DNA from 4 places in the Aminobacter sp. Y103A genome. Region 2 is predicted to be linked to each of the others. Evidence: riboswitches for the same ligand, from Rfam matches in the RefSeq annotation. Region 2 holds a riboswitch; each other region holds the start of a gene.

Region 1 (7,456 bases), 180 kb from region 2:
CGCGCAGACAGTGCCGCCTGCCGAGATCATCGTCGTCGATGACGGCTCGACCGACGAGACCGAGGCGGTGACGCGGCAATCGGGCGTTCCGGTCCGATATGTCAGGCAGGACAACTCCGGACCGGGCAGTGCCACGACGCGCGGCTTCGCGCTGGCCAGGGCGCCCTTCATTGCAACTGTCGACGCCGACGATCTGTGGCTTGGCGACAAGATCGAGCGTCAGTTTCGCAGGCTGGAAGAGGCGCCGCAGCTGGCTGCCGTGTTCACGCAGTGGCGAACCTTTCGGCATGGCGAACCAGACGATGGCACCGGCAAGGTGACGCCCGGCTGGTCGCGCACGACGATGTTGGTCCGTAGCGAGGTGGCGCTTTCCGTCGGCCCGGTGATCGACCCGCCAGGCAACCGCGGTGAAATGGTCGACTGGCTTGGCCGGGCCCGCGAAGACGGCCACCAGCTCGGCATGATCGATGAGGTCCTGGCCCTGCGCCGGATCCTGCCGGGAAGCATGTCCTACGGCCGCGATCCCGAGCGCGACCGTGGCTATCTCGAGGTCGCAAGAATGGCCATGCTGCGGCGCAAGCTCAAGAACGCCGGACAGGGCTGATGGCATCCACGTCACGCCGCATCGGCCGGCGCTTCCCCGACTATGGCTGGGCATGGCCAACCAACGGTCTCGACCAGTTGCTCAAGGCGGTGCTGTTGCCGGACCATGCGGTCGCGCAGACGCAGGCCTTGCGGTGGCTCGATGCCAACGACATCGATGCCGTCGAGTTCCGCGAGCACAGGCTGCTTGCCGCGATCGCCGACCGGTTCGGCAAGGCGCTGGCGATGCATCCCGCCTATCCGCGTCTCGCTGGCCTGCAGAAGATGCTGTGGACCAAGTCGCGGCTTGCCATGCGCGAGGCCGAGCCCGCACTGAGGGCCATCGTCGCGGCCGGCGTGCCGATCATGCTGCTCAAGGGCGCGAGCCGCATCGCGGTGGAGCCGGCGGCACAGCGCGGCCGGGTGGCGCACGACATCGACATCCTTGTGCACCCCGAGCACATGGTGGCCGCCTTCGACATGCTGCGTCATGGCGACTGGCAGGTGTCGACAGGGGTCAGTCCCCAATATCTCAAGCCGCGGTTAGCTGCGGTGCGGTCGATGAATTTCTTCAAGGGCAGCTATGGCGACATCGATCTGCACCAGGTCGCTTATGACTGGTCGCAGGCAGATGAGGCGGACGACGCTGCGGTTTGGCAGCGCGCCACGCCGGCCTCCTTCACCAGTCTCGACGTGCTGGTCCCTTCGACCGCCGACCGGGTGACGCTGGCGATCGGCCATGGCGGCCTCGACGCTCATACCCACAGCGACTGGCTGGTCGACACAGCCTCGGCGATCCGCGCCGGCGGCGTCGACTGGGCCGTGCTTTGCGACGTCGTCGCCCGCAGGCACCTTGCCGTGCCGACGGCGGTGGCGCTGAGCTATCTGAAAGCAGAGATGTCGGTGCCGGTTCCCGACGATGTGCTGGAGCAGGTGGTCGACATGGCCGATCGCGCCGGCGCCGCCCGTATCGCTGCCTTGCTGCAGGCCAAGCCGCGGACCGACTTCAAGGGTCTGACCTGGCTGTCACGCGGTGTCGCCAAGCAGTTGCGCATGCGCAAGAAACGCGCTGTCCGTGAGCGCGAGCTGCCCGGCGTCGTCTGGCATGGTCGGCGCACACAGGCGGGCGATGGTGCGGGGCAGGTCACCCCGGCACTGGCGCAGCAGGTGCCGTTGCCGCCGGCGGCAGTTGGCGGTGCGCCTGCCGAGATCGACATTGTCGTGCGGCTGGACGTGCCGCCGGTGCGCCGTCGCATCGAGATGGAGCTGAATGGCGGCGAATGCCATTTCGCGCGGCTGCGCTATCGCAAGCTGGGTAAATCAGGCGGCCGGCTGACCTTGCGGTTTCGCGGTACCATCCGGCCAGACCAGGCGGATGGCGCGTTGGTGCTGTCGGCGCGGCCGTCGCGACAGTTCCGCGCGTGGGAGCATGAGCAGACGGTCGCCACCTATGGTGCGGTGCCGTTCCAGATCGTCTCGGTGACCGTTTCGCCGGCTCGCTAAGCCGGAGAACAGTTTGCGCTGCCTGCAGTTCCGCGCAACCTGGTCTCAGCATCGTCGCGGCTCAGGCAAATGCCGCCCTGTATAGTCCCGGATGGCAACTTGACTTTACCTTGGCCGTCGATAGGTTGGCGCCGTCATGGTCTTCCGCCGCGAGGTGGAAGCTAAGAGGGAATCCGGTGCGAAACCGGAGCTGTCCCGCAACTGTAAGCGGTGAGCCTATTGCCCCTGTGTCACTGGCATTCGTGCCGGGAAGACGGGCGACAAGGCTAGGACCCGCGAGCCAGGAGACCTGCCTGACAGAGTGAGATTCCGTGGTCGGGGTGTGCCACAGGAATGCCGGTTCCCGTCCGGAAGCCCGTTTGCGGCTTTCGCCAGGTCTGCATTTCCGCATCCCCGCCAGGGCAGTCAGAGGTTGGCGCGGCGATGTCGGGAAGAACGGTTTCCCCAGAATATCGAAAGTTTGGGCAGACGCATTCGTCGCCTGCTGCCGTGGCATCGCGCCTCTACCTATTGTCCCGGACGCCTTCCGGGCATGGCAACGCCAGGCGTTGCGCACCCCTTTCAAGCAAGGAGAGATCATGAACATCAGACATTGGATCCTTTGGCTCGGGCTCGCCGCGGCATCCGCCATTGGCCTTGCGCCGGCGGCCGCGGATAGCTTCACGGACGATGCCGGCCGAACGGTCGAGCTGGAACTGCCGATCAAGCGGGCGGTGATCTTCAACCGCTACGCGGTCGAGTTCGCCCGCGCCATTGGCGCCATCGACAAGGTCGTTGGCGTCGATGCCAGCACGATGCGGGATCCGACCTACTGGCCGCAGTTCAAGGAAGCCGACATTGTCGGCCAAGGCCAGACGCAGCCCAATTACGAGGCGATCGTTGCGCTCAAGCCGGACTTGGTCATCATCCCTCGCAACGGCGTCTATGAGGAGGCAGCCAAGCAGCTCGAAGCCTTCGACATTCCGGTGCTGGTCGTCACCGCCTGGGACACGCTGCAGCATGTCGAAAACGTCACATTGTTCGGCAAGCTGTTCGACGAGAAGGAAAAGGCCGATGCGCTGAACGCCTACTACACCAAGTACATGGACCTGCTGGCCGAGCGTCTGAAGGGCGTCGAGCGTAAGAAGGTTTATCTTGAAGAGGTCCGTGATCTCGTGACCGTCACGCCCGGCTCAGGCTGGCACGACATGATCGAGGCCGGCGGCGGCACCAATGTCTTCGGCGACATCGACATCAAGAAGGAGCCGTCGTCGCGCGGCAACGAAAACAGCTTCACCGTCGATCCCGAGGAGATCATCGCGCGCAAGCCCGACCTGGTGATCAAGCTGCAGCCCGGCTCCTACCAGACCATCCCGGAGGCAAAATTCGCCGAGAGCTGGAGGGCGATCGTCGCGCGCGAGGAAATATCAGGCACGCCGGCAGGGCAGGCGGGCGATGTCCGCCTGATCAACTACTACCTCGCCGGCGGCTCGTCCAAGGTCACCGGCGCGCTGCAGGTCGCCAAGTGGCTCTATCCCGACCTCTTCACCGACGTCGATCCCGAGGCTGCGATGAAGGAATGGATCGAGATCTACCAGGGGCTGCCGTTCCAGGGCGGCATGACCTACCAGGGCACAGCCTCCAACTGATCGACCAGCACGCCGCCGCCCGTCAGGCGGCGGCGTACCCTCTCAATCCGGAGCCTAGACCATGGACATCGCAAGCAGTGCCGGTTTGGCGCGTGGCCAATCCGACGGCATTTCCAGCCTCTACCACCGAGCCGGCTATCGCAAGGCGGCTGTCATCTTGTGGTCGCTGCTTGTGCTGCTGCTCGTCGCCGGCGGCGTTGCCATCGTCGGCATCGCCGAGACGGGGCTGGTGACGCTGCTCATGGTCATCCTGCAAAAGGTCTCGTTCGGTCATTTCGTCGCCGAGGTCGATCCGCAGCAGGCGCGGGTGCTCGTTCATCTGCGCCTGCCGCGCGTCGTCATGGCCATGGTAGCCGGTGGGTCACTGGCATTCGCCGGTGTTTTGATGCAGGCGATCACCCGCAATCCGCTGGTTAGCCCCTACACGATCGGCGTGTCCTCGGCGGCGGCCTTCGGTGCCTCGATCGCCATCATGTTCGGCATAGGCTTCAGCGCCGCCGGGCTCTATTTCGTGCCGCTGACGGCATTTCTGTTCGCGCTCGGCTGCGCCGTGCTGGTGTTCTCCATGGCCTGGCTGCGCGGCATGGGGGCACAGACGATGGTGTTGACCGGCATTGCCCTGATGTACCTGTTCAGCGCCATGACCGCAGCCGTGCAGTTCGTCGCCACCCAGGAGCAACTGGCCCGGGTCGTGCACTGGACGTTCGGCAGCCTGAACGGCATCGGCTGGGATGCGGTTGCCGTCTCTGGTGCGGCACTGCTGGTCGCCCTGCCGCTGGCGCAGTCGCGGGCCTGGCAATTCAACGCGTTGACGAGCGCCGGCGACGACGTTTCGCGTTCGCTCGGCATCAATGTCGCGCTGCTGCGCGGCATCGCCGTCGTGCTGTCGGTGGTGGTCTCGGCGGTGGTCATCAGCTTCACCGGCGTGATCGGCTTTGTCGGGTTGATCGGGCCGCATGTCGCCCGGCTGTTGATCGGCAGCGACCATCGCCATCTCATCCCGTTTTCGGCGATCTGCGGCGCCATGCTGCTGCTTCTGGCCGACACTGTCGGGCGCATGGCGTTCAGCCCGACAGTCATTCCGGTCGGCATCGTCGTCGCCTTCGTCGGCGTGCCGCTGTTCCTGCACCTGATCCTGTCCAGGCGCTCGGAGTATTTTTCATGAGCGACTATCTTTCCGTCGACAAGGTCAGCTTCGGTTATGGCAGCCGCCCCGTGCTGCGCGAGGTCTCGGTCGGGCTGACGAAGGGCGACATACTCGGCCTCATCGGCCCCAATGGTGCCGGCAAGTCGACCCTGGTGCGGACCGTGCTCGGCCTTGCCACGCCGTCGTCGGGGCGGATCCTGCTCGACGGCCACGACATCCGCGCAATGTCGCCCAAAGTCCGCGCCCGCCGGATCGCCTATGTGCCGCAATCCTCGCCGCTCAGCTTTCCAGCGACGGTGTTCGAGACCTGCCTGCTCGGTCGCACACCGCATATGGGGGCGAGCCCGAGCCGTGGTGATCTCGCCGTCGTCGAGGACATGCTCAGGCGGCTGCGACTCGAGGATTTCGCCTTCCGTCCGATGTCGGAGCTCAGCGGCGGCGAACGCCAGCGTGTGATGCTTGCGCGTGCCCTGGCGCAGGAGACCGAGGTGCTGGTGCTCGACGAGCCGACGAGCGCGCTCGACATCGGCAACCAGCTATTCACCCTGCGCGTGGTGGCCGAGATCGCGCGCGAACGAGGTGTGACGGCACTGGTCGCCATTCATGACCTGTCGCTCGCCGCCCGCTTTTCCGACAGCCTGCTCCTGCTCGACAAGGGCGCCGTTGTCGGCCATGGCAACTGGCGGAGCACGTTGACCGAACAGACGGTGCGCGACGTCTATGGCGTCAATGTAGAGATCGGGCTGCTGCGCGACATTCCCGTTTTTGCCCCGCACGAGCTGACCTGATGCGGCTCGACATTTCAGGCTTTGCGCGAGGGGGAAGGGCCCAGAGCCACGCTTCGGTGTTGCGGCTCTGCGAAGACGTCGAGCGCATGGGCTTCGACGGCATCTGGTTCAACGAGTTTCATTTCCAGAACCCGCCGCAGGCTTATCCGTCGACCTTGATCCTCGCCTCCGCCATCCTTGCCCGGACGCAGCGCCTGCGGGTCGGCACCTCCATCGTGGTGACGCCGCTCTACCATCCATTCCTCTTGGCTGAGGAGGTGGCACAGTTGCACTGGCAGAGCGGCGGCCGCATCGACCTGGGCATCGGCCGTGGCACACATCCGGCGACGCTTGCCGCGCTGGGCATCGCCGCCGAGAGCACCAGGGCTCGTTTCGAGGACTCCTACCGGATCATGCGCGATGCCTGGACATCAGGCGCAAGGATCGAAGAGGGCGCGTGCTGGCCGGCTTCGGAGGTTTCGGTTGGACCGCTTCTTCCAGGCGAGATGGTGCCGGTCTATGTCGCCGGCACTTCGCGCGACACGCTTGGCTTCGCCGCCCGCGAGGGATTGCCGTTGCTGCTCAGTCTCGATCCGCCTGAAGTCGGGCAGCTTGCCACCTACCAGGCAATCCTCGAGGAGGAGGGCCATGCCTGCCGTCTGCGGGCGTCGCAACTGTCTCGCTATGTCTGCATCGCTCCGACGAAGGTGCAGGCGATGGGCAAGCTCGAAGAGCTCGTGCCGCGGCTGTTCGAACGTCGGGTTGCGTCGGCAAAGGCCGCAGGGCGGTCTACTGACCAGATCGTGATGCCCGACCGGCAGACGGCCATGGCGCGGCAGGTGATTGCAGGCTCGCCGGACGATTGTGTGGCGCAGCTCAAGGCGCTGGCGGCAGTTACGGGTATCGATGCCATGCGCCTGGTCTTCAACGGCAACGGCATCGTCGACATGGCGGCGGCGCTCGCCGACATGGAGTTTTTCGGACGCGAGGTGCTGCCAGCCTTGCGGCCCGCCTGAGCGCGTCTCAGGCGGCCTTGTCGGCCGCATCGGCACGGTCTGCCTTGCGCGCCACCACCCAGCCCAGCAGGGCCGCGCCGAAAAGCACGACCGCCGCGAGGTAGAAGGCGAGGCCGGGATAGGGCAGCGGCGTGCCGTCGCGCACGGTCCAGGCATAGACCGCGCCGAAGAACAGCGGCGAGGCGACGCCGGCGATGCTCGCCACGCTCATGTTGGCGCCTTGCAACTGGCCCTGCTCGAATTCGGAAACGCGCTGGGTCATCAGCGACTGCGTCGTCGGCATGGCGAGGCCCCAGAGCGCGTTCGGAATGATCGCCAGCGAGAACCAGAATCCCGTAGGCGCAAGGCCCATGCAGGCGATGCCGAAGGCGCCGGCAAACAGGCCGAACACCATCGTAGCGCGATCGCCGAAGCGCTTGACGGCCGGGCCGACGATCAGACCCTGGACGATCATGTCGAGCACCCCGACCATTGCCAGCAGCGTGCCGACCTCCCAGGCATGCCAGTTGTAGCGATAGGCGGCATAGAGCACGAACACCGCCGAAAAGACGTGATGGGCGAAATGCAGCAGGAAGGTCACTGCGGCGAGCCCGGTGAGCTCAGGGTGCGAACGCAGCAGCATCATCGCGCCGAACGGATTGGCGCGGCGCCAGGAAAACGACATGCGCTTTTCGCGCGGCAGAGATTCCGGCAGCACGAAGGCACCATAGAGGAACGCGAGCCCACTCATTGCCGCCGCCACCCAGAACGGCGCGCGTGGCGAGATCTCGCCGAGGAAGCCGCCCATCAGCGGACCGGCGACGAAACCGGCGC
Region 2 (7,456 bases):
TCGGCAGTGAAGCCGCGCGCCTCGAGCAAAGCTACGGCCAGCGCGTCGCCGACGACGAGTTGCAGCAGCGTCGACGTCGTCGGCGCAAGACCGTGCGGACAGGCTTCCGGCGCCCGGGGCAATGACAGGACGACGTCGGCCTGACGCGCCAAGGCGGACGTATCGCCGGCCGTCAGCGCAATCAGCGGGATCGAAAAGCGCCTCGAATAGGCAACGATACCCTTGAGCTCTGCTGTTTCACCCGACCAGGAGAGTGCGACGATCGCGTCTTCCCTGGTGATCATGCCGAGATCGCCGTGAATGGCTTCCGAAGGATGGACGAAATAGGCCGGAGTCCCGGTGGAGGCCAAGGTCGCCGCCAGCTTGGAGCCGATATGCCCACTTTTGCCGACGCCGGTGATGATCGCCCGGCCGCTGAGCTGGCCCAGGATCGAGACAGCCCTGGCGAATGGCTCGGCGAGCGGGCCTTCAAGCGCTGCGACAAGCGCGGCGATGCCGGCCTGCTCGATGGTGACGGTGCGGAGCGCGGAGGCGATCGACGCCTGCCCGTCCGGCTCTTTTTTCAGCGATCCAGCGTGCATGGCGCATGCGTTAGCGCGTCGGCGTGCGGCTGTCCATGATTATCCGCCCAAAACGAGGCCTCTCAGGGCGTGCGGGAAACGCTCCGTTAACCATGGCGATTTACCAGTTGGTAAGTGCGACGCCCTTGCGTCGGCGAAGCAGTGGGAAAGATGGCGCAGATCAGGCCGGAGCAACGGACACAGACCACGGCACTCCGCATCTTGCTGGCGACGGCAAGCGTGGCGACGTTGCTGTGCGCCGCACCGCTGCATGCCCAGGAAACCGCCTTGCGCGGACCGGTCAGCGAAGACGACATCAACAACACCCTGCGGCTTTACAAAAGGCGCCCTGCGGCCGAGCAGGCGCAGGACCAGGCACCGGCCTACCAGCCGGTCAGCCCCGGCGCGATTCCAACCCAGGCTGACGCTGAGGCCACCGATTTGTTCAGCGAACCGCCCAACGCCGACGGCACATCGGCCGGCTCCTTGCCATCCGCCCGTCCGCCCACGACCGCGCGCCAGCGCGCCCGCGAGGCACGCGAGCGGCTGGCCGGCACCGCCGCGCCGACGGCTGCCGAGCGGCCAGCAGTGCCGGCAGCCGACGAAGAGCTGACCACCGGCACCGTGCGCCAGGGCACCGTCGATTCCGAAACGGAGATCGAGAACGGACCCGAAGCCGAGCGCCAGCGCGCCATCGAAGGCCGCAGGCCTCAGCCGGATGCGAACCCGTTCGAGCCGACTGGCATCCGTTTCGGCACCTTCGTTCTGAAGCCGAGCCTTGAACAGGGCGTCACCGCGACGTCGAATGCGGATTCCAGCTTTAACGGAAAGTCGGCCGTTCTGTCCGAGACGACTCTCAGGCTGAACGCCGCGTCCGATTGGGAGAGCCATTCGGCGACCATCGACGCCTATGGCAACTACCGAAAATCCATCTCCGGCCAGGAGGTCAAGGATCTCAGCGGCGGCATCGACGGGCGGCTGCAGCTCGATCTCGCCGACGACATGCGCGCATTGGCGCGGCTCGGCTACAGCATGCGCCCGGAATCGACGTCGTCGCCCGTGGTCATCTCCGGCACCGCCGAGCGGCCGACCCTGCACACGCTGAACGGCGCGCTGGGTGTCGAAAAGGCCGTCGGCAAGTTCCGCTTCGGAGTGACCGGCGAAGCTGTCGACGAAAGCTACAGCGACGCCGAACTGACCGACGGCACCACGCTCTCACAGAAGGACCGCGACTCCAGGCTCTATACCGGCAAGGTCCGCGTCGGCTACGAGGTCTCACCGGCGTTGACGCCCTTTGGCGAGGTCGAATTCGGCCGCCGGGTCTATGACCTGCGCTTCGACACCGCCGGTTTCGAGCGCTCGTCCAAGCGTACCGGCGCCCGCGCCGGCGTCGAGATCGACATGGGCGAAAAATTCGGCGGCGAGATTTCGGCCGGCTGGATTTCGGAGGATTTCGACGACGACCGGCTGAAGACGGTTTCCGCCGCGACGATTGCCGCTGATCTCAGATGGTCGCCGATGCGCGGCACGATCGTCGGCCTGACCGGCGAAACCCTGGTCGAAGGTTCGACCACTGCCGGCGACAGCGGTTCGGTGCTCTACAACGGCCGCCTCAGCGTCGAACGGCAGATCCGTTCCAACCTGACTGCATTCCTCGCCGGCGGCGTCGGCTACCGCGACTATGCCAGCTCGAACGACCACGAGCTGAGGCTCAGCGCCGAAGCGGGCCTGACCTGGTGGCTCAACCGCTACGCCGGCCTGACCGGCAAGCTGCGCCATGAGACCTTCGACAGCACCTTGCCGTTCCGCGACGCCAAGACCAACAGCGTCTTCGTCGGGTTGAAAATCCAGCGCTAACCTGCTTGGGGCAAACCGCCGATCGCGGCGGCTGCGGCCCTCAAGGCCGTCTCCCCCTGCCCCGCATAGACCTCGCTCATGATCAGCTCGGCAAGCGGCAGACGGCATCCCCAGCCATGGCGCTCGAGATCGGGCTTGTCGGCGAATTCGCTGACGTGGCCGACGCAGAGATAGGCCACCGGCACGACGTGATCGGGAATGCCTAGCAACTGCTTCAGCGCCTCGCGATCGAGGATGCTGACCCAGCCGACGCCTATGCCCTCGGCACGCGCGGCGAGCCAGAAATTCTGAACTGCGCAGACGGTGCTGAAGAGGTCCATCTCGGGATTGTGCCATCGCCCGAGCGGAGAGTTTGCCGAACGGCTGCGGTCGCAGGTGATGACCAGGTTGAGCGGGCTTTCGCAGATGCCTTCGAGCTTGAGCTTGCGGTACAGCTCCCGCCGCTCCTCGGCGATCTCAGGCAGTTCCTGCTGCCGCGCCGCAAAGAACAGGTCGCGGACCCGCTCGCGTCGTTCGCGATCTCTGATGACGATGAAGTTCCACGGCTGCATGAAGCCGACCGACGGCGCGTGATGGGCAGCCAGCAGCAGCCGCGCCAGCACATCGTCGTCGATCGGATCAGGCAGAAAATGGCTGCGAACGTCGCGGCGCGTGAAGATGGCGCGGTAAACGGCATCCTGTGCGGCGATATCGAAACAGCCTGAAGCGGCCTTCAACTGGTCAGCAAGCATCGCATATCCCCTGGCGAGCATGTCGGTTCCCTCCGCCTGACCATGCGGAGGTCGATGTCTGCCGGGCCGGTCTTCTGGCTCGAGTTCAACCCGTCTGCGGCGCCTTCCCGTTGGATGAACAGTGGCCTCTGCCGATACGGTCCCTCTTACAGCGTTGGGCACGCCACGGATTTGCACCGTGTTCCCGATTCTCCCGCATCGCTGCGGGCACCTGGCAGGGTATTTCTAGCGGCAGCAGCGGCCGAAAGCCATCGCACCGTGCGTCCAATCCTGACGCACAGGCGACATGTGGCTTATTTGCCCAGCTTGATCTCGCCGAGCAGCCCTTCGATGACGCCGGCCATGCTCCTGCTGAGATCGGAGCGCGACAAGGCAAAGGCAACGTTGGCTTCGACGAAACCTTCCGGCGAGCCGCAGTCGAAGGTGCGGCCGCGATAATGATAGCCGTAGAAGGACTGCATCTTCTCGAGCTTGAGCATGGCGTCGGTCAGCTGGATCTCGTCGCCAGCGCCACGCTCCTGGCTTGCCAGGATCTTGAAAATCTCCGGCTGCAGAATGTAGCGGCCATTGATGAACAGGTTCGAGGGTGCCGTGCCCTGCTTGGGCTTTTCCACCATGCCCTCGATCTCGAAGCCGGTGTGAACCGACTTGCCCTTGCCGACGATGCCGTATTTGTGCGCCTCGGCCGGGTCGCATTCCTGGACGGCGATGATGTTGTTGCCGGTTTCGGCATAGAGCTCGACCATCTCGCGCATGCAGCTCTTTTCCGACTGCATGATCATGTCGGGCAACAGCAGCGCGAAGGGCTCGTCGCCGACCAGCTCGCGCGCACACCACACTGCGTGGCCAAGGCCGAGCGGTACCTGCTGTCGCGTGAACGAGGTCTGGCCCGGGGCCGGCTGCAACCGCTGCAGGCGCTCCAGTTGCTCGGTCTTGCCGCGCTGGGCCAGCGTATCATAAAGTTCGAACTGGACGTCGAAATGGTCTTCGATGACCGCCTTGTTGCGGCCGGTGACAAAGATGAAATGTTCGATGCCCGCTTCGCGCGCCTCGTCGACCACGTACTGGATCACAGGGCGATCGACCACAGTCAGCATTTCCTTGGGGATAGACTTGGTGGCAGGCAGAAAACGCGTGCCAAGGCCCGCGACCGGAAAAACTGCCTTGCGAACTCTTTTCATTGCGTGGTCGTCCGATAGAGGGATGTATCGGACGCCAACTTTGCCACGCCCGAATTGATGAATACTGAATGCGTTCACATATTCAGCGACAGCGGGCAAGACCATTGATCACGCGATCTTGATTGTCCGAACAGCTAGGTGGACAATCCCTCAACCCGCTTTTCGTTCCCCAACGGGTCTATGGTAAACTGATTGATAACCGGCATCGGCGATGAATCGTGTTTCTGATCTCTCCAAGGAGGAAAGAATGCCCCTTCGCAAGACCGCCAAAGGCCTCCTGAGCGCCGCTGCCCTTTCGCTGGCATTGATGCTTCCGGCCGGCCCGGCGGCCGCCGAAGCCGGTTTCCAGCGCTGGGTGGCGAGCTTCCGCTCCGTCGCCGCAGACAACGGGATTTCCGGTTCGACCTATGACCGCGCCTTTCGTGGCGTGACCTCGGCCGACCCCGAAGTACTTGAAAAGGCCCGCTTTCAGCCCGAATTCACCGCGCCCGTCTGGGACTATTTCGACAATCGCGTCCATGACCAGTCAATTGCTGTCGGTCGCGAGATGGCGCGCAAGTGGAAACCTTGGCTCGACCGCATCGAGGCCAAGTATGGCGTCGACCGCTACATCCTGCTCGCCATCTGGTCGATGGAATCGAACTACGGCGAGATTCTCAAGAACGACAAGGTGATGCGCAATGTCGTGCGCTCGCTGGCGACGCTCGCCTATGGCGACCAGCGCCGGGCGAAGTTCGCCCGCACCCAGCTGATCGCGGCGCTGAAAATCCTGCAGCGCGGCGACATCGACGAAAGTCACCTCGTCGGCTCCTGGGCCGGCGCGATGGGCCACACCCAGTTCATCCCGACCAGCTACCAGGCCTACGCGGTCGATGCCGACGGCAATGGCAAGCGCGACATCTGGAACTCCGTGCCCGACGCGCTCGCCACCGCAGCCAACCTTCTGAAGAAGAACGGCTGGCAGGCCGGTAAGACCTGGGGTTACGAAGTGGTGCTGCCCGAGGGTCAGAAGTTCCCGACGGGATCGCTGACGCTCGACAAATGGGCATCGCTCGGCATCGAACGCGCCAACGGCAAGGCCTTCAAGCGCGGCTCCGACGTTGCCACCCTCAAGGTGCCGGACGGCCGCGGCGGACCGGCCTTCCTGATGACCAAGAATTTCTCGGTCATCAAGCGCTACAACAACGCCGACAAATACGCGCTCGCCGTCGGCCTTCTTGCCGACGAGATCGCCGGCTATGGTGGCCTGGTGCAGGACTGGAAGCGGCCGTTCACCAAGCTCAGCTTCGAGGAAAAGCAGGAGTTGCAGAAGCGCCTGTCGGCGCATGGCTATTACGACGGCAAGAGCGACGGCAAGATCGGCGAAGGTTCGCGCTCGGCCATCAAGGCATTTCAGGCACAGCTGGGCTTGACGCCGGACGGTCATCCGAGCATGGAAGTGCTGAAGTTCCTGCGGCGTAACTAGCAACCGGAGGCTGTATTGGCATTCACGCGTCGTCCGCGGTTTTCGCTGTTGCGCCTGACGACGCCACTGGTCGCGGTGGCGGTCGCCTTGACCGCCATTTCGTCGACAATGCCGACGCCGGCCGTGGCGCAGGAAGGCATTCTGCGCAAATGGTCCCTGCGCGACCTGTTCATGCCGCGCCGCGAACCGCGCGTCGATCCCTTCATCATTGACGAGCCACAGCCGCGCAAGAAGATCCGCAAGACGCCACGCAAGCCAAAGGCAACCGCCGGCAATGTCGGCAGAGCTGCCGATCCGGCCGTTCCGGTGGTCGAAAAGCTGGCTGACGCGCGTGTCGTGCTGGTCATCGGCGACTTCCTCGGCGGCGGCATTGCCGAGGGGCTGGGCACGGTCTTTGCCGAGAATGCCAAGATCAGGGTCATCGACAAGACCAACGGCTCGTCGGGCCTCGTCCGCGAGGACTATTACAACTGGCCCGAGAAAGCCAAGGCGCTGATCGAGCAGGAAAAGCCTGCCGCCGTCATCATCATGATGGGCTCTAACGACCGCCAGCAGATGCGGGTCGCCGACACCCGCGAGCCACCGATGAGCGCCGCCTGGACCAAGGAGTACACGGCGCGCGCGGACAAGCTGGCCAAGGCCATCGCCGACACCAAGGTGCCGTTCCTGTGGGTCGGCATGCCCGCCTTCAAGTCGTCGAAGATGAACACCGACATGCTCGCCTTCAACGACATCTACCGTGCTGCAACGGAAGCCGCAGGCAGCGAATTCGTCGATGTCTGGGACGGCTTCGTCGACGAGGCCGGCGCCTTCGTCACCAGCGGCCCCGACATCAACGGCCAGCCGGTGCGCCTGCGCGCCGACGACGGCATCAACGTCACCCGCGCCGGCAAACGCAAGCTCGCCTTCTTCGCCGAAAAGCCGCTGAACAAGCTGCTCGGCATCACGCCTCAAGGTACCGAAACCGTCGTGCCGGCAAGCCTGCCGCAGGCGACGCCCGGCGAACTCAATGTGCCTGTCAACATCGACCGGACGGTGCCGGTCTCGCTCTCCGATCCGGAACTCGACGGTGGCACGGAGCTTCTCGGCGGCCAGACGGCTGCCACGTCCGACCCGCGTTCTCCAGGCGAAAAGCTTGCCGTGCAAGGCATCGCCCCCGCAGCACCTGCCGGCCGCATCGACGACTTCTCCTGGCCGCCAAAGCCGCTGCCTGCAGCGCAAGGAACCGAAACGACGACCGCCATCATCAGGCGCTAAGGTTGTCGACCGGAAACGAAAAAGGCGCCTCGCGGCGCCTTCAGACTGCTGACAAACCCCTGGCGAGAGTTGGGGGGTTGTGATTCAGTGGGTGATGTTGAAGCGAGCCGGCCCTGAACAAACCGCACTTGAGATCGTCACGCTCGATCAACTGGTTCCAGTTGATCACCTTCTGCGCAAGATCGATGGTGTTATCGATTTCTCGTTCATCCACGATCTGACAGCGCCGCTTTACTGCGCCGACAATGGTCGCCCGCCACTTGATCCGACTTTGATGTTCAAGGCGCTGTTCATCGGCTACCTGTTCGGGGTGCGCTCGGAGCGGCAATTGGTGCGAGAGATCGAGGTCAATGTCGCCTACCGGTGGTTCCTGCGGCTGAAGCTGACGGACAAGGTGTTCGACGC
Region 3 (7,456 bases), 1.7 Mb from region 2:
ACCGACAAGGACGGAGATAACAGATGAAGTTTGTTCGCCTGCTGGCCACTCTTTCGGCGGCACTGGCTATTGCCACCGCACCCGCCCTTGCGGTCGAGATCACCACCGCAACCGGCCCCAAGACCATCGACAAGGTGCCGGCCAAGGTCGCCGTCTATGACATCGCCGCGATCGATACGCTGAACCGCCTCGGCATCCAGCCGGCCGGCATCCCCGACAAGCTGTTCGTGCCGGAACTCGCCGGCGTCGCCAAGGGCGCTACCGTCGTCGGCACGCTGTTCGAGCCAGACCTCGAGGCGCTGAATGCGCTCGCCCCCGATCTGGTGATCGTCGGCGGCCGTTCGTCGACGCAGGTCGAGGCGACGTCGCGCGTGGCGCCGACAATCGACATGACGATGGACGGCGACGACCTGGTGACCCAGGCCAAGGCGCGCCTCGCCGCCTATGGCGAGCTGTTTGCCAAACCTGACGAAGCAGCCGCTGCCGCCAAGGAGCTGGACGCCGCAGTCGAAGCCGCAAGGCAGGCCGTCAAGGGCAAGGGCAAGGCGCTGATCCTGATGACCAACGGCCCGAAGATCTCCGCCTACGGCCCCGGCTCGCGCTTCGGCTGGGTGCACAAGACGCTCGACCTGGAGCCGGCTGTCGCCGACGTCGAAGCGGCAACGCATGGCGAGGCGATCTCGTTCGAATTCATCAGCAAGACCAACCCGGACTGGCTGCTGGTGCTCGACCGCGCCGCGGCGATCGGCTCGAACGACCAGGGCGCCAAGGCAACGCTCGACAACGAGCTGGTGGCCCAGACGACCGCATGGAAGAAGGGCCAGGTGATCTTCCTGCCGTCGCCCGACTTCTACATCGCCGCCGGTGGCGTGCAGTCGACGCATCGCGTGCTGTCCACCATCGAGCAAGCCTTCGCCAAGGCCAAGTGATGGCAGCGTTGCCCAACGCCCGGCTGCTCGTCGCCGCCGGGCTCGTCGGGCTTTTTGCCGTCAGCTTGAGCATCGGCGTCGATGATCTGCCGATGGGCAGCGTGTTCAGCGACGCTGGCGCACTGCAGCTTCTTTTGGTCAGCCGCCTTCCGCGAACCGTGGCCGTGGTGCTGACCGGCGCCGGCCTGGCGATTGCGGGGCTGGTGCTGCAGATCCTGGTGCGCAACCGCTTCGTCGAGCCGATCACCACCGGCACCGGCCAGAGCGCCGCGCTCGGCGTGCTTGCCGTGACCTTGCTGTTTCCGACCGCCTCGATCGCGATGAAGACGCTGGGCGCCAGCGTGACCGCACTTGCCGGCACGTCGATCTTCCTTGGCATCGCGCATCGGCTGCCGCCGACGCAGCCCTTTCTCATCCCGCTGTTTGGCCTCGTCTATGGCGGCGTCATCGGGGCTGCGGTGACGTTCATCGCCTGGCAGACCGACCTTTTGCAATATGTCGACGTCTGGACCAATGGCGAGTTCTCCGGCGTGCTGCGCGGACGCTACGAGCTGCTGTGGATCACGGCTGCCATGGTGGCGCTGGCCTGGTGGGTCGCCGACCGGCTGACCATCGCCGCGATGGGGCGCGAGGTCAGCCTCGGGCTCGGCCTCAACTACCAACGCATCGTCCAGCTCGGCCTGGTCATGGTGGCGGTGATCTCGTCGCTGGCCGTCGTCGTCGTCGGCATGATCCCTTTCGTCGGACTGGTGGTACCCAATCTCGTTTCGCGCCTGATGGGCGACAATCTGAAGAGCGCCCTGCCTTGGGTCGCCGTCACCGGCGCTACACTCCTGCTGGCCTGTGACGTCGTCAGCCGCGTCATCCGCTACCCCTACGAAATTCCTGTCGGTACCGTGCTCGGCGTCGTCGGTTCGGGGCTGTTCCTGTGGATCCTGTTCGGGCGGGCGCAGCGTGCCTGACAAACGTCTCCTGACAATGGCTGTCGCGGCCCTGATCGCGGTGATTGCCTTCATGACCATCGGCCTGCGCGGCAACATCGCCTTCGCGCTCGAACTGCGCGCCGTGCGGCTGGTGACGCTGATTCAGGTCGGCGTGGCAATCGCCATCTCGACGGTGGTGTTCCAGACGGTGACCGCAAACCGGGTGCTGACGCCGCAGATCATGGGGCTCGACGCGCTTTACCTGTTCGGCCAGATGGCGCTGGTGCTGGCGCTCGGCAGCGTCGGTTACGTCGCGCTCGACCCGCGCCTGAAATTCGCCGGCGAGGCCGGCCTGATGATGGTCATGGCGCTGGTACTGTTCCTGCCGATGCTGCGGCGGCGGTTCGACATCGGCCTGCTGCTGCTGACCGGCGTCGTGCTCGGCGTGCTTTTCCGCAGCCTCGCCTCGCTTATCGCGCGGCTGATCGACCCGAACGAATTCGCCGTCGTCCAAGGTTCGAGTTACGCCGACTTCAACACGGTGCGGCCGGACCTGGTCGTCATCGGCCTGGTGGTGACGACGATTGCCGCCATCATCCTCTGGCGCCAGCGCCACCTGCTCGACATCGTGGCACTCGGCGCCGACAGTGCCACCGGGCTTGGCGTGTCATGGACCAAGGCGCTGACCGGGCTGCTGCTTTTGGTGGCTGCCCTGGTTGCGGTGTCGACGGCGCTGGTCGGGCCGGTAACCTTCTTCGGGCTTCTGGTGGTGGCGCTGGCCGAGCGCATCGTCGATAGCCGCCGCCATCACCTGTTGCTGCCGGCGGCGATGCTGACCGCCGTCATCGTGCTGCTTGGCGGCCAGATGGTGCTGCAGCATCTTCTGGGCGGTGCCGCGACGCTCGGCGTCGTCATCGAATTCGTGGGGGGCCTCGTCTTCCTGGCCATGCTGATCACAACGAGCAAGCGATGATCGAGATCAAGAATGTTTCGTTGCGCCTCGGCGACACGCAAATCCTGGAGGATGTGTCGCTGACCATGCCCAAGGGTGGGGTGACGGCGCTGGTCGGGCCCAACGGCGCCGGCAAGTCGAGCCTGTTGTCGCTGATCGCCCGGCTGCAGCCGCTGCAGAGCGGATCGATCTCGGTCGACGGCCTGCCGGTCGACACGACGCCAAGCCGCCAGCTGGCCAGGACGCTCGCCATATTGCGCCAGGACCCGGCGGTGGCAAGCCGACTCAAGGTGCGTGAACTCGTCGGCTTCGGCCGCTTTCCGCACCAGCGCGGGCGAATCGACGCAAACGACACGAAGCTGATCGAGACGGCATTGCAGCAGTTCGGCCTGATGGATCTCGCCGACCGCTTCCTCGACAATCTGTCGGGCGGCCAGCGCCAGCGCGCCATGGTCGCCATGGCCTTCTGCCAGGGCACCGACTACATGCTGCTGGACGAACCGCTGAACAATCTCGACATGCTGTTTGCCCGCCAGTTGATGCGTGACCTGCGCGCGGCCGCCGACAACGACAAACGCACCGTCATCGTCGTGCTGCACGACATCAATCACGCCGCCGTCTATGCCGACCGGATCGTTGCAATGAAATCGGGGTGCGTCGTCGCCGACGGATCGCCGGCCGAGGTACTTCAGCCCGACATGCTGGCCCGCGTCTTCGGCTACGGCATGGACGTCATCGACGTCGGCGGCGCGCCGCTGGTGCTGCACCACCGCTGACTTTTCCCAACTCCGGACGGAAACCGCTGCACGGTTTTCCTGACTTGCGCTACGCCTCGACCTCGATCGCCGACAGCGGCTTCGAGCAGCAGGCAAGGATGAAGCCATCGTCGATCTCATGGTCGAGGATGCCGCCATTGTGGCTCATCTCGACCTCGCCGGAGAGCTTCCTGACCTTGCAGGTGCCGCATAGGCCGAACTCGCAGGCCGCCGGAATACGCACGCCCGAAGCACGCGCCGTCTGCAGCACGGTCTGGCCGGAGAGGCAGTCGGCGTCGACATCAGACAACGCGAAACGAACCGGCAGGACGGCATCCGGCACAGTCTCGCTGTCCCCGCCCGGCGTCGAGAACGGCGCGGGGACCTCCTCGACGGCAGGTGCGGCAAAGCTTTCCTGATGGTAGCGGGACATGTCGAAGCCGGAAGACTCGAGCATGCCGCGCACGGCGCGCATGAAGGGATCTGGGCCGCAGCAGAACACCTCACGCTCGCGGAAGTCGGGCGACAGCAACGGCAGTCGCACCGCATCGATGCGGCCCATATGGCCGAACCAGCCTTCGCGGCTCGACCGCTCCTCGATCATGAAACCGAGCGACAGTCCGGGCATGTGTGTGCCCAGCAGTTCGAGCTCCTTCCGGAAGATGATTTCTTCCGGACGGCGCGCGCAGTTGACGAAGGCAACGTCCGTCCACGGCGCGCAGTCGTTTAGCCAGCGCAGCATCGACATCATCGGCGTGATGCCGGATCCGGCCGAGACGAACAGATATTTGGCGGCCGGATGCTGGTGCAGCGAGAAGTCGCCTGAAGGGCCATAGGCCTTGATGCGGACGCCCGGCTTCAGATGGTCGAACATCCAGCGTGTGCCGACGCTGCCCGCCTGCGCCTTGACGGTGACGGCGATGGAGAACGGCCGCGACGGGCTGGACGACAGCGTGTAGGTGCGCATGACGGGTGCCGGTTCGGCCGGCAGTTCGAGCGTCACGAACTGGCCCGGCTTGTAGCGGAACCAGGTCTGGTTGTCGGAGCGGAAGGTGAAGGTCCTAACGTCGGGCGCCTCGTCAGTGACGCCGATGACCTCCAGCACCTGGAGCCGGTCGTTCCAGGGCGCCATTTCGTCGAGGTTGCGGTAAAGGCCAAGCTCGGTCATCGCGTTCATGCCCTTCTCCCGGTCAGGCGACGTTGCGCAGGACCGGCTTGCCGCCGTCGGCCAGCCGCGGTTCGATGAAGCCGACGTACCATTCGATGAACTGCATGACGCCGCCCTCGTGTTCCTCCGAATAAGGCCCGGGCTCGTAGGCCGGCGATTTGATGCCGAAGGCATTTTCCTCGACGATGCGGCGGTCCTGGTCGTTGGTCTCGGTCCAGACATGGGTCAGTTCGGCCAGGTCGTAGTCGACGCCTTCGACGGCATCCTTGTGAACCAGCCATTTGGTGGTGACGGCCGTTTCCGTGGCGCTGATCGGCAGCACGCGGAAGGTGACGGCATGGTCGCCGAGCACATGGTTCCAGGTTGTCGGATAATGATAGAGCAGCAGCGTGCCGATCCTGTCGGCCGAGACGCTGTCGGAGAGGTTTTTCCGCACTGCGCGCTTGCCCGACATGGTGTAGCTCACCGCGTCACGCAGCAGTGGCGCGCGTGTCGCCCTGTACTGGCCGCCGGCATCGATGCGGAACTTGCTCGGCAACCCCACCGCCTCGCACTTTGCCCAGTGCGCCAGCATTTCGGGATCGCTTTCGGCGCCATTGACGCCGGTAACGTTCGGCGCCTCGGGAAAGGTCTTGCACAGCTCAGGGTGATTGCCGGCGCAGTGGTAACACTCGCGGTTGTTTTCCCAGACCAGCTTCCAGTTTCCCTCCTCGACGATTGTGCTTTCGAAGGCGACCTTGGCTTCGCGCAGCCGGTGCGGCAGCAGGTACGGCTCGACCATGGCCCGCATCGGCGCGAAGTCGGCGGGCTCGTCGGCGAGGCAGATGAAGATGTAGCCGCCGACGGATTCGCAGGCGACCGGCTTCAGGCCGAACTGGCTCTTGTCGAAGCCTTCCGCCATCTGGCGCGCGAACAGCAGGCGGCCGTCGAGTTCGTAGGTCCACTGGTGATAGGGGCAGACGAGCTTGGCCGCCATACCTTTGTCCGTGGTGCAGACTCGGCTGCCGCGGTGGCGGCAGGAATTGTGGAAGGCGCGCAGCTCACTCTTCTGGTCGCGGACGAGCACGACGGGATAGTCGCCGACCTGGACGGTGAAGAAGCTGCCAGGCTTGGCCAGTTCGCAGTCATGGCCGACAAACAGCCAGTCGCGGTACCAGATCAGCTCGAGGTCGAGCCGGTAGAAATCCGGGTCGGTGTAAAAGGGCTGTGCCAGGCTGAACCCGTCGCGGCGTCCGCGCAGCAGCTTCAGCATTTCGTTCTTCGCATCCATGTCCTGTCCTCGCACCAAGGACTGAACGGGTGGCTTGATTTGGGAAGAACGCCAGCCGGCGGACGCAGAGGTCCGTGCAGCAACGATCCGCCTCTTGACCGCCCACCGCGATCAGTCGAGTTCCGTCAGGTTCAAGGCTGGTTTCCGGGCTTCGGAGCTGTCCTTCCGGACTGTCTCGACACCTTCCCAGGCCGGCTGGCCCAGTGGTCTCCCGTCGAAACAATAACTCCGCCACCGTTGCGGGGGCAGCGCCGGCTTCTCACCGGCTTCCCAATTCTCCGCTTCGTCTCACACTCGAAGCAGCACCTTGAACATGACCGGATCAGACCACGGATTGGTGGCCGGGCACGAGCATGAAAACGACATGGGCTCAGCGCAAAGGCGACAGAGCCCATGTGATGTCATCGTGTTGCTATTCGGCCGCTTCGGCGAACGATGCCGGCACATAGTTGAGGATCGGCCCGAGCCAGCGCTCGACCTCGGCGATGGTCATGCCCTTGCGCCGCGCATAATCCTCGACCTGGTCGCGCTCGACCTTGGCGACGCCGAAATAATAACTCTCGGGGTGGGCGAGATAGATGCCGGAGACCGACGAGCCCGGCCACATCGCCATGCTTTCGGTGAGGCTGACGCCGGCGGTTTTCTCGGCATCGAGCAGGCGGAACAAGGTCACCTTTTCGGTGTGGTCGGGCTGGGCGGGATAGCCCGGCGCCGGACGGATGCCGCGATAGGGCTCGCCGATCAGGTCGTCGGGCGCGAGGTTTTCATCAGGTGCGTAGCCCCAGAACTCCTTGCGCACCTTCTCGTGCATGCGTTCAGCGAAGGCCTCTGCGAAACGGTCGGCCAGCGCCTTGACCATGATCGAGGAGTAGTCGTCATTGGCGCGTTCGAAGCGCTCGGCGATCGCCACTTCCTCGATGCCTGCAGTGACCACGAAGCCGCCGAGATAATCCGGCTTGCCGCTGTCGGCGGGAGCGATGAAGTCGGCCAGTGCGACATTGGCCTTGCCGTCGCGCTTGGTTAGCTGCTGGCGCAGGGTGAAGAAGGTGGCAAGCTCCTCGCTGCGTGCCTCGTCGGTGAACAGCCTGACGTCGTCGCCGACCGAATTGGCCGGCCAGAAGCCGATGACGGCCTTGGGCGCGAACCACTTCTCGTCGATGATCTTGCGGAGCATCGCCTGCGCGTCGTCGAACAGCTGGCGCGCCGCGGCGCCCTGCTTCTCGTCCTCGAGGATCTTGGGGTAACGGCCCTTGAGTTCCCAGGTCTGGAAGAACGGCGTCCAGTCGATGTAGCGGGCGAGTTCGGCCAGGTCCCAGGCTTCGAACACCCTGGTGCCGAGGAAGGTTGGCTTCGGCGGCGCATAAGATGACCAGTCGACCTTGTGCGCATTGGCACGCGCCTTGGCCAACGGCAATCGCTGCTTGTCAGCTTCGGCGCGGTGATGGGCGTCGGCGACCTT
Region 4 (7,456 bases), 830 kb from region 2:
TTGCGGAATTCCTGCTTGAGCTCGACCGGCTCGTAGACGACACGCTTCTGCTCGTCGTCGTAGCGAACCTCGACGAAGCCGGTGAGCGGAAAGTCCTTGCGCAGCGGGTGACCTTCGAAACCGTAGTCGGTCAAAAGTCGGCGCAGGTCGGGATGGCCCGAAAACAGGATGCCGTACATGTCATAGGCTTCGCGCTCGAACCAGTCGGCACCCGGATAGACCGAGGTGATCGACGGAACCGGCGTGTCCTCGTCGGTGGCGACCTTGACGCGGATGCGCAGGTTCTGGCGCGGCGACATCAGATGATAGACGACATCGAAACGCTTGCGACGCTGCGGGTAGTCGACACCGGCAGCATCGATGAAGGAGACGAACTGGCACTGCACATCGCTGCGCAGGAAGGTCATCACGTCGACGATGTCGGCGGCCTTCACCGTCAGCGTCAGCTCGCCATAGGCGACGACGCTTTCTTCGATGTCCGCATCGAGCTTTTCCGCAATGTACGCGGCAAGGTCGTTCAGGGCTTCACTCATCTGGGATCACCGCTCGATCGTGCCGGTGCGGCGGATCTTCTTCTGGAGAAGAAGGATGCCGTAGAGAAGTGCTTCGGCGGTCGGAGGACAGCCGGGCACATAGATGTCGACGGGCACGACGCGATCGCAGCCGCGCACCACCGAATAGGAATAGTGATAGTAGCCGCCGCCATTGGCGCACGAGCCCATCGAGATGACGTAGCGCGGTTCCGGCATCTGGTCGTAGACCTTGCGCAGCGCCGGCGCCATCTTGTTGGTCAGCGTGCCGGCGACGATCATCACGTCCGACTGGCGCGGTGAGGCGCGCGGCGCGATGCCGAAGCGCTCGGCGTCATAACGCGGCATCGAGATGTGCATCATCTCGACGGCGCAGCAGGCCAGACCAAAGGTCATCCACATCAGCGAACCGGTACGCGCCCAGGTAATCAGCGCTTCGGACGAGGTGACGAGGAAACCCTTGTCGGACAATTCGTTGTTCAGCTCGCCGAAGAATGCGTCGTCTGAACCGATGGGCTTGCCGGTGTTCGGATCGATGATGCCTTTCGGCTTCGGCGCGATCAGGGTGCCGGAGGCGTCGTTCAATCCCATTCCAGCGCTCCCTTTTTCCACTCATAGACAAAGCCGATGGTCAGCACGGCAAGGAAGATCATCATCGACCAGAAGCCGAGCATGCCGATCTCGCCGAAGGACACCGCCCACGGGAACAGGAACGCCACTTCGAGATCGAAGATGATGAACAGGATGGAGACCAGATAGAAGCGGATGTCGAACTTCATGCGGGCGTCGTCAAACGAGTTGAAGCCGCACTCATAGGCTGAAAGCTTTTCCGGATCCGGACTGCGGTAGGCCACAAGGAAAGGCGCCACGATAAGCGCAATGCCGACAATAAGCGCCACACCGATAAAAATGACGATGGGCAGGTACGAACTCAGGAGAGCGTTCATGCTGCGAATTCCGTTGGTGGCCTATCCACCCAGATTTACAGCACGGGGTCCGTTTCCGGAAGCGCGACAGATTCTCGCCGAGCCGGACGAAACGGTCGTGCTGCAATGCGGCGACGGTTAGCGCAGCCGGTCGGTCGAAGCAAGTCCAACCTTGGCCAAAACGTGGCAAAGCACACTGCTGGCCCAAAATCCTGCGCGTGTGGCTCCCCTTTGATTTCCTTCGTTTTTTACTCAAGTTTACGCTCCTGACAAGACCGGAACCCAAGTTCTGCTAGCATTTGCAGCAAAGGTCGATTCTCGTGCCCTTGCGTCACTCCTCAAGAGACTGCGATAGCTTGCCGCAATGAAGGAAAAACTCTCACTCGCCACGGCCCGCCGCATCGCATTGGCGGCCCAGGGATTTGCCGACCCGCGCCCCACCGGCGCGATCACGCGGCGTCACCTGCAGCGCGTGCTCGACCGCACCGGCCTGCTGCAGATCGACTCGGTCAGCGCCGTCGTGCGCGCCCACTACATGCCGCTCTATTCGCGACTAGGCTCCTACCCCATGGCCCTGCTCGACGACGCCATGGCTCCGAAGAAGCGCATGCTGTTCGAATACTGGGCGCATGAAGCGTCGCTGCTGCCGCTGGAGACCTTTCCGTTGTTGCGCTGGCGCATGGCGCGGGCCGAGGACGGGATGTATGGCGGGCTTGCCAAGTTCGGCCGTGCCAACAGGCCCTATATAGAAGAGATCTTTCGCCAGGTGGTCGACCGCGGTCCGATCGCCGCTTCCGACATCGAGGGCGCCAAGGGTTCCGGCGGCTGGTGGGGCTGGAGCCAGGAAAAGCATGCCTTCGAATGGCTGTTCTGGGCCGGCCGCATCACCACCCATTCGCGGCGTGGCTTCGAACGCCTCTACGATCTGCCTGAGCGCGTGCTCCCGGCCGGCATATACGACCGTCCAGTTCCCCAGACCGAGGATGCGCATCGCGATCTCTTGCGAATCTCCGCCCGCGCCCATGGCATCGCCACCGGCATATGCCTGCGCGACTATTTCCGCCTGTCGCCAGCCGACATGAAAGGCCGGCTCGAAGAGCTGGTCGAGACCGGCGAACTGATTCCCGTCCGCGTCGAAGGCTGGGACCGGCAGGCCTATCTCCACGCCGATGCGCGCATTCCGCGCAAGATCCAGGCACGCGCCCTGCTTGCGCCCTTCGATCCGCTCGTCTTCGAGCGCACCCGTGCCGAGCAATTGTTCGACTTCCGCTACCGCATCGAAATCTACACCCCGGCTGAGAAGCGCCAGTACGGCTACTACGTCCTGCCCTTCCTTCTGGGCGAGCGCATCGTCGCCCGCATCGACCTGAAGGCCGACCGACCGGCGGGTATCCTGCGCGTCCACGCCGCCTATGCAGAGCCCTGTGCGCCACCGGAAACCGCAGCCGAACTTTACGAAGAACTCCAGCAGATGCGCGACTGGCTCGGCCTCGAAAGCATCGAGGTGACGCCCGCAGGCGATCTCGGACCCGGCCTGAGCGACATTGCGGGTCGCTCCGCCTCGTTGACTCCACCCCTCGCGAAAGCCTAAATCGCCCACAGACGGTCCTTCGCCCGCAACGGCGAAGGCTAAGAGGGAATGCGGTGCGCGCCGGTGGCGTCAAATCCGCGGCTGTCCCCGCAACTGTGAGCGAAGAGCCAAGCTCGAAGACCACTGGGATTTTCCCGGGAAGGCGAGCGAAGGCGACGATCCGCAAGCCAGGAGACCTGCCGTCGCAGACATTGATCCGATCGCCTGGCGGGTGCCCCGGGCAAGGAGCCTGGATTTGGATTTCGACGACAACCTTCCGGTCGCATCAGCCGACGCATCCTGCGATGCAGCCGACGCGCGCCCATGCGACGTGACCATCCTCGTCTGCTCATCCTGCCGCGACGAAACCGGGTCCGACGCCCATCCACGCGCCGGCGCCCAGCTTGCCGAGCACGCCCGCCTCGCCGCCAATGGCGAGATCGCCGTGCGCAGCGTCGAGTGCCTGGGCAACTGCAAGCGCCGCCTTAGCGCCGCCCTGATCCGCGACGGCGCGTGGAGCTACGTCTTCGGCGATCTCAACACCATGTCGGGCGACGATCTCGTCGCCGGCGCAAGACTCTTCGCCACCTCGACCGACGGCCTGATCCCCTGGCGCGGCCGTCCCGATAGCCTCAAGCGCGGCCTCGTCGCGCGCATCCCACCACTTGCTCTCATCAAGGAAGATACATGACCGCCTCCCTCGAACGCGTTCCCTGCACCGTCGTCACCGGCTTTCTCGGCGCCGGCAAGACCACGCTGCTGCGCAACATCCTCGAGAACTCCAAGGGCAAGCGCCTCGCCATCATCGTCAACGAGTTCGGCGATGTCGGCATCGACGGCGAGATTCTCAAGGGCTGCGGCGTCGATGCCTGCCCGGAGGAAAACATCGTCGAACTGGCCAATGGCTGCATCTGTTGCACCGTCGCCGACGACTTTGTCCCTGCCCTCGACCAAATCCTGTCGCTTACACCGAGGGTTGACCACATCCTGATCGAGACCTCGGGCCTGGCGCTGCCCAAGCCGCTGGTCCAGGCCTTCCAGTGGCCAACGGTCAAGAGCCGCGTGACAGTCGACGGCGTCATCGCCGTGGTCGACGGCCCTGCGCTGGCCGCAGGTAAAGTTGCCTCCGACATGGAAGCGCTCGCCGCCCAGCGCAGTGCGGACGATTCGCTCGACCACGACGACCCGGTCGAGGAAGTGTTCGAGGATCAGGTCGCCTGCGCCGATCTCATCATCCTGTCCAAGAGCGACCTGCTCGACGAAGCCGGCCACGCCCGCGCCACCGCCATCGTGCGCGAGCACCTGGCACGCGCCGTCAAGATCGTGCCGTCGGCGCATGGCAAGGTCGATCCGTCGGTGCTGCTCGGCCTCGGCCTCGCCGTCGAGGACGACATCGAAAACCGCAAGACCCATCACGACGGGGCGTTCGACCACGAGCATGACGACTTCGATACCTTCGTCATCGAGATCCCGTCGATCGCCAACCCGGACGAACTGGCGAAACGCGTCGCCACCGCCGCCGAAGAAGAGAACGTGTTGCGTGTAAAGGGCTTCGTCGACGTCGGCGGCAAGCCGATGCGGCTGCTCATCCAGGCCGTCGGACCGCGCGTCAACCACTATTATGACCGTGCCTGGACCGCAGAGGACGACCGCCGCTCGCGCCTGGTCGTGATCGGCCTCAAGGGTCTCGACCGTCCGGCCATCGAGCGTATCCTGGTCGGCTGAACCGGACAGCCGGGATGCACATCCTCACCACCACCTCCGCCTCGCTCGATGACCTGATCGAGCCTGTCGACCTCAGGCAGAAGCCTGCGGATGTGGTGGCGCTGTCCTTCACCGACAGCGATCTAGCCGGCCTCGCCGGCGCCTGGAAGGCGGATGCGGACAACTTGCCATCGATGCGGCTCGCAAGCCTGCGCGACCTCCGCCATCCGATGTCGGTCGATCTCTGGATCGACAGCGTCGCCAGCCACGCCAAGGTCATCCTTGTCCGCATTCTCGGCGGCCACGACTGGTGGCGCTACGGCTGCGACCAGCTTGCCGCGATGGCGCGCGAAAAAGGCATCGCGCTGGCGCTCTTGCCGGGCGAAAGCCACGACGAGGATCTCAGGCTGATCGAGGCCTCGACCCTGCCGCGCACCGAACTCGACGCTCTACTCGGCTATTTCCGCGAGGGCGGCCCGGAGAACATGAAGGCGCTGGTGGCGCGGCTGGCAGCTCAGGCGGGTGGCAAGAATGCCATGGCAGCACCCGTCGCAGTGCCGAAGGCGGGTTTTTATGATCCGGCGCGGGGCATCGTCTGTGATTTAGAAGCCTCTTTTGCCGGATGGACCAGCGCCTCTGCGCAGGTGTCCGGCAGGACAGAGGGGGGTGCGCAGGATCACGCCATCTCCAGCTCTCCTGCCATCCCCATCCTCTTCTACCGTTCGATGCTGCTCGCCGCCGACGTCGCCCCTATCGACGCGTTGGTCGAGGCACTGAGAGCACAGGGCCTCCGCCCCGTCCCGATTTTCGTCTCAAGCCTCAAGGATAAGGCCTCCCTAGCATTCGTCGAAGCAGCCCTGGACCAGCTCGCGCCTACGGCCATCATCACCGCAACCGCCTTCGCCGCCGGCGCCGGCGCCGAACCGGGCACGGAAACGCTGTTCGACCGCGCCCGCGTGCCGGTGTTCCAGGTCATCGTCGCCACCACCCGCCGCGAGGCCTGGGAAGGCAGCCCGCGCGGCCTTGCGCCCGCCGATCTTGCCATGCATGTGGTGATGCCCGAACTCGACGGTCGCATCCTCGCCGGCGCCATCTCGTTCAAGGCGGAGAGCGAAGTCGACCCAGCCCTCGGTTTCCGCGCCTTCGCCAACCGGCCCGAGTCCGATCGCGTCGAGCAGGTCGCCCGCCGCATCGCCGCCCACCTCAGGCTGCGCCAGACACCGCCCGAAAAGCGCAAGCTGGCGATTCTCGTCCCCGACTATCCCAGCGCCCCCGGTCGCACCGGCTATGCCGTCGGCCTCGACGTTCCATCAAGCGTGCTCGCCATGCTGCACGACCTCAAGGAGGCCGGCTACACAGTTGAATCGATTCCGCAATCGCCGCGCGCATTGCTCGACCTGATTGAGGCTGGTGGGCAAGGGCTGGCGCTCGAAGACTATCTCACGCTTGCCGAAGATCTGCCTGGGGAGGCGAGGAAAGCTGTCGAAGCGGCGTGGGGCTATCCCGAAGCGGAGGCTACAGGCGGAAGTGCGCGCTCTACATTGCCCCACTTCGCCTTCCGCGCCGCCACCTTCGGCAACGTCACCGTCGCCCTCGCCCCTGACCGCGGCCGTTCGGCCGATCGCCGCGCCGACTATCACGACCCGACGCTGCCGCCGCGCCACGCGCTGCTTGCCTTCGGCCTCTGGCTGCAGAAGTCGCTCGGCATCCACGCCATCGTCCATGTCGGCGCCCATGGCACGCTCGAATGGCTGCCCGGCAAGGCGGTGGCACTGAGCCGGAACTGCTTTCCCGAAATCGTCACCGGCTCGCTGCCGGTGGTCTATCCCTTCATCGTCTCCAATCCCGGCGAGGCGGCCCAGGCCAAGCGTCGCATCGCAGCGATCACGCTTGGCCACCTGCCGCCGCCGCTCGCCGCTGCCGGCCTGGACGAACACCAGCAGAAGCTCGAGCGCCTGGTCGACGAATACGCCCAGGCAGACGGCCTCGACCGTCGTCGCCGCGACCGCCTGGCCAAGCTCATCGTCGAAACGGCGTCGCAGACCGGCCTTGCTGCCGAGGCCGGCGTCGCCGGGACCGACGCGCCCGACGAAGCGCTGCGCCGCATCGACGCCTGGCTCTGCGACCTCAAGGATTTCGCCATCAAGGACGGCCTGCATATCTTTGGCCGCGCCGAAGAGAACGAGCCGGACTCAGCGCGCCTTGCCAGCGCAGAAGCCGAGCGGAAAAACCTGATCGCCGCGCTCGACGGCCGCCATATCAAAGCCGGCCCAGCAGGCGCTCCGGCACGTGGCCGCACCGACGTCCTGCCGACGGGGCGCAACCTGTTCACGTCAGACCCGCGCACAATGCCGACGCCGACGGCCTTCGACCTCGGCAAGGCAGCCAGCGACGAGGTCATGCGCAGCTACCTGCAGAGCCATGGCGAATGGCCGCGTGCGCTCGTCATCGACCTGTGGGGCAGCGCTTCCTTGCGCACCGGCGGTGAGGAGATCGCCCAGGGCCTGGCGCTGATGGGCTGTCGGCCGCAATGGGACGCCGCCACCGGTCGCGTCACCGGCATCGAGGTGCTGCCGCCGGCAGCGATCGGCCGCCCGCGCGTCGATGTCACCTGGCGTATATCAGGCCTGTTTCGCGACATGTTCCCAACCCAGATCGCACTCATCGACGCCGCCGCGCGCGCCGTTGCCACCCGCGACGAAGACGACCACGACAACCCGCTCGCC

Evidence for each region. Region 2 has a riboswitch for cobalamin ahead of bluB (5,6-dimethylbenzimidazole synthase). Riboswitches for the same ligand answer to the same signal wherever they lie in the genome.
Region 1: it holds a riboswitch for cobalamin, as region 2 does, so the genes downstream of both, Amn_RS22690 (ABC transporter substrate-binding protein) here and bluB (5,6-dimethylbenzimidazole synthase) in region 2, are expected to answer to the same signal.
Region 3: it holds a riboswitch for cobalamin, as region 2 does, so the genes downstream of both, Amn_RS02825 (aromatic ring-hydroxylating oxygenase subunit alpha) here and bluB (5,6-dimethylbenzimidazole synthase) in region 2, are expected to answer to the same signal.
Region 4: it holds a riboswitch for cobalamin, as region 2 does, so the genes downstream of both, Amn_RS17855 (DUF1636 family protein) here and bluB (5,6-dimethylbenzimidazole synthase) in region 2, are expected to answer to the same signal.

The regions. Positions count from the first base shown of each region.
Region 1 is NZ_AP017986.1:4,634,978-4,642,433, reverse strand. Features, by position in the region: gene Amn_RS22700 (glycosyltransferase family 2 protein) at 1-604, shown strand, start outside; gene Amn_RS22695 (nucleotidyltransferase family protein) at 604-2,085, shown strand; cobalamin riboswitch at 2,206-2,395, shown strand; gene Amn_RS22690 (ABC transporter substrate-binding protein) at 2,664-3,713, shown strand; gene Amn_RS22685 (FecCD family ABC transporter permease) at 3,775-4,878, shown strand; gene Amn_RS22680 (ABC transporter ATP-binding protein) at 4,875-5,648, shown strand; gene Amn_RS22675 (LLM class flavin-dependent oxidoreductase) at 5,648-6,643, shown strand; gene Amn_RS22670 (TCR/Tet family MFS transporter) at 6,651-7,456, opposite strand, start outside.
Region 2 is NZ_AP017986.1:4,456,887-4,464,342, forward strand. Features, by position in the region: gene Amn_RS21875 (KpsF/GutQ family sugar-phosphate isomerase) at 1-581, opposite strand, end outside; gene Amn_RS21880 (outer membrane beta-barrel protein) at 732-2,417, shown strand; gene bluB (5,6-dimethylbenzimidazole synthase) at 2,414-3,148, opposite strand; cobalamin riboswitch at 3,196-3,378, opposite strand; gene galU (UTP--glucose-1-phosphate uridylyltransferase GalU) at 3,442-4,329, opposite strand; gene Amn_RS21895 (lytic murein transglycosylase) at 4,577-5,794, shown strand; gene Amn_RS21900 (SGNH/GDSL hydrolase family protein) at 5,810-7,051, shown strand; one part of gene Amn_RS21905 (IS1182 family transposase) at 7,146-7,456, shown strand, end outside.
Region 3 is NZ_AP017986.1:594,007-601,462, reverse strand. Features, by position in the region: gene Amn_RS02850 (siderophore ABC transporter substrate-binding protein) at 24-929, shown strand; gene Amn_RS02845 (ABC transporter permease) at 929-1,891, shown strand; gene Amn_RS02840 (iron chelate uptake ABC transporter family permease subunit) at 1,908-2,825, shown strand; gene Amn_RS02835 (iron ABC transporter ATP-binding protein) at 2,822-3,580, shown strand; gene Amn_RS02830 (FAD-binding oxidoreductase) at 3,630-4,727, opposite strand; gene Amn_RS02825 (aromatic ring-hydroxylating oxygenase subunit alpha) at 4,750-5,997, opposite strand; cobalamin riboswitch at 6,116-6,322, opposite strand; gene metH (methionine synthase) at 6,410-7,456, opposite strand, start outside.
Region 4 is NZ_AP017986.1:3,627,405-3,634,860, forward strand. Features, by position in the region: gene Amn_RS17835 (NADH-quinone oxidoreductase subunit C) at 1-533, opposite strand, end outside; gene Amn_RS17840 (NuoB/complex I 20 kDa subunit family protein) at 540-1,121, opposite strand; gene Amn_RS17845 (NADH-quinone oxidoreductase subunit A) at 1,112-1,477, opposite strand; gene Amn_RS17850 (winged helix-turn-helix domain-containing protein) at 1,821-3,047, shown strand; cobalamin riboswitch at 3,043-3,245, shown strand; gene Amn_RS17855 (DUF1636 family protein) at 3,283-3,717, shown strand; gene cobW (cobalamin biosynthesis protein CobW) at 3,714-4,751, shown strand; gene cobN (cobaltochelatase subunit CobN) at 4,766-7,456, shown strand, end outside.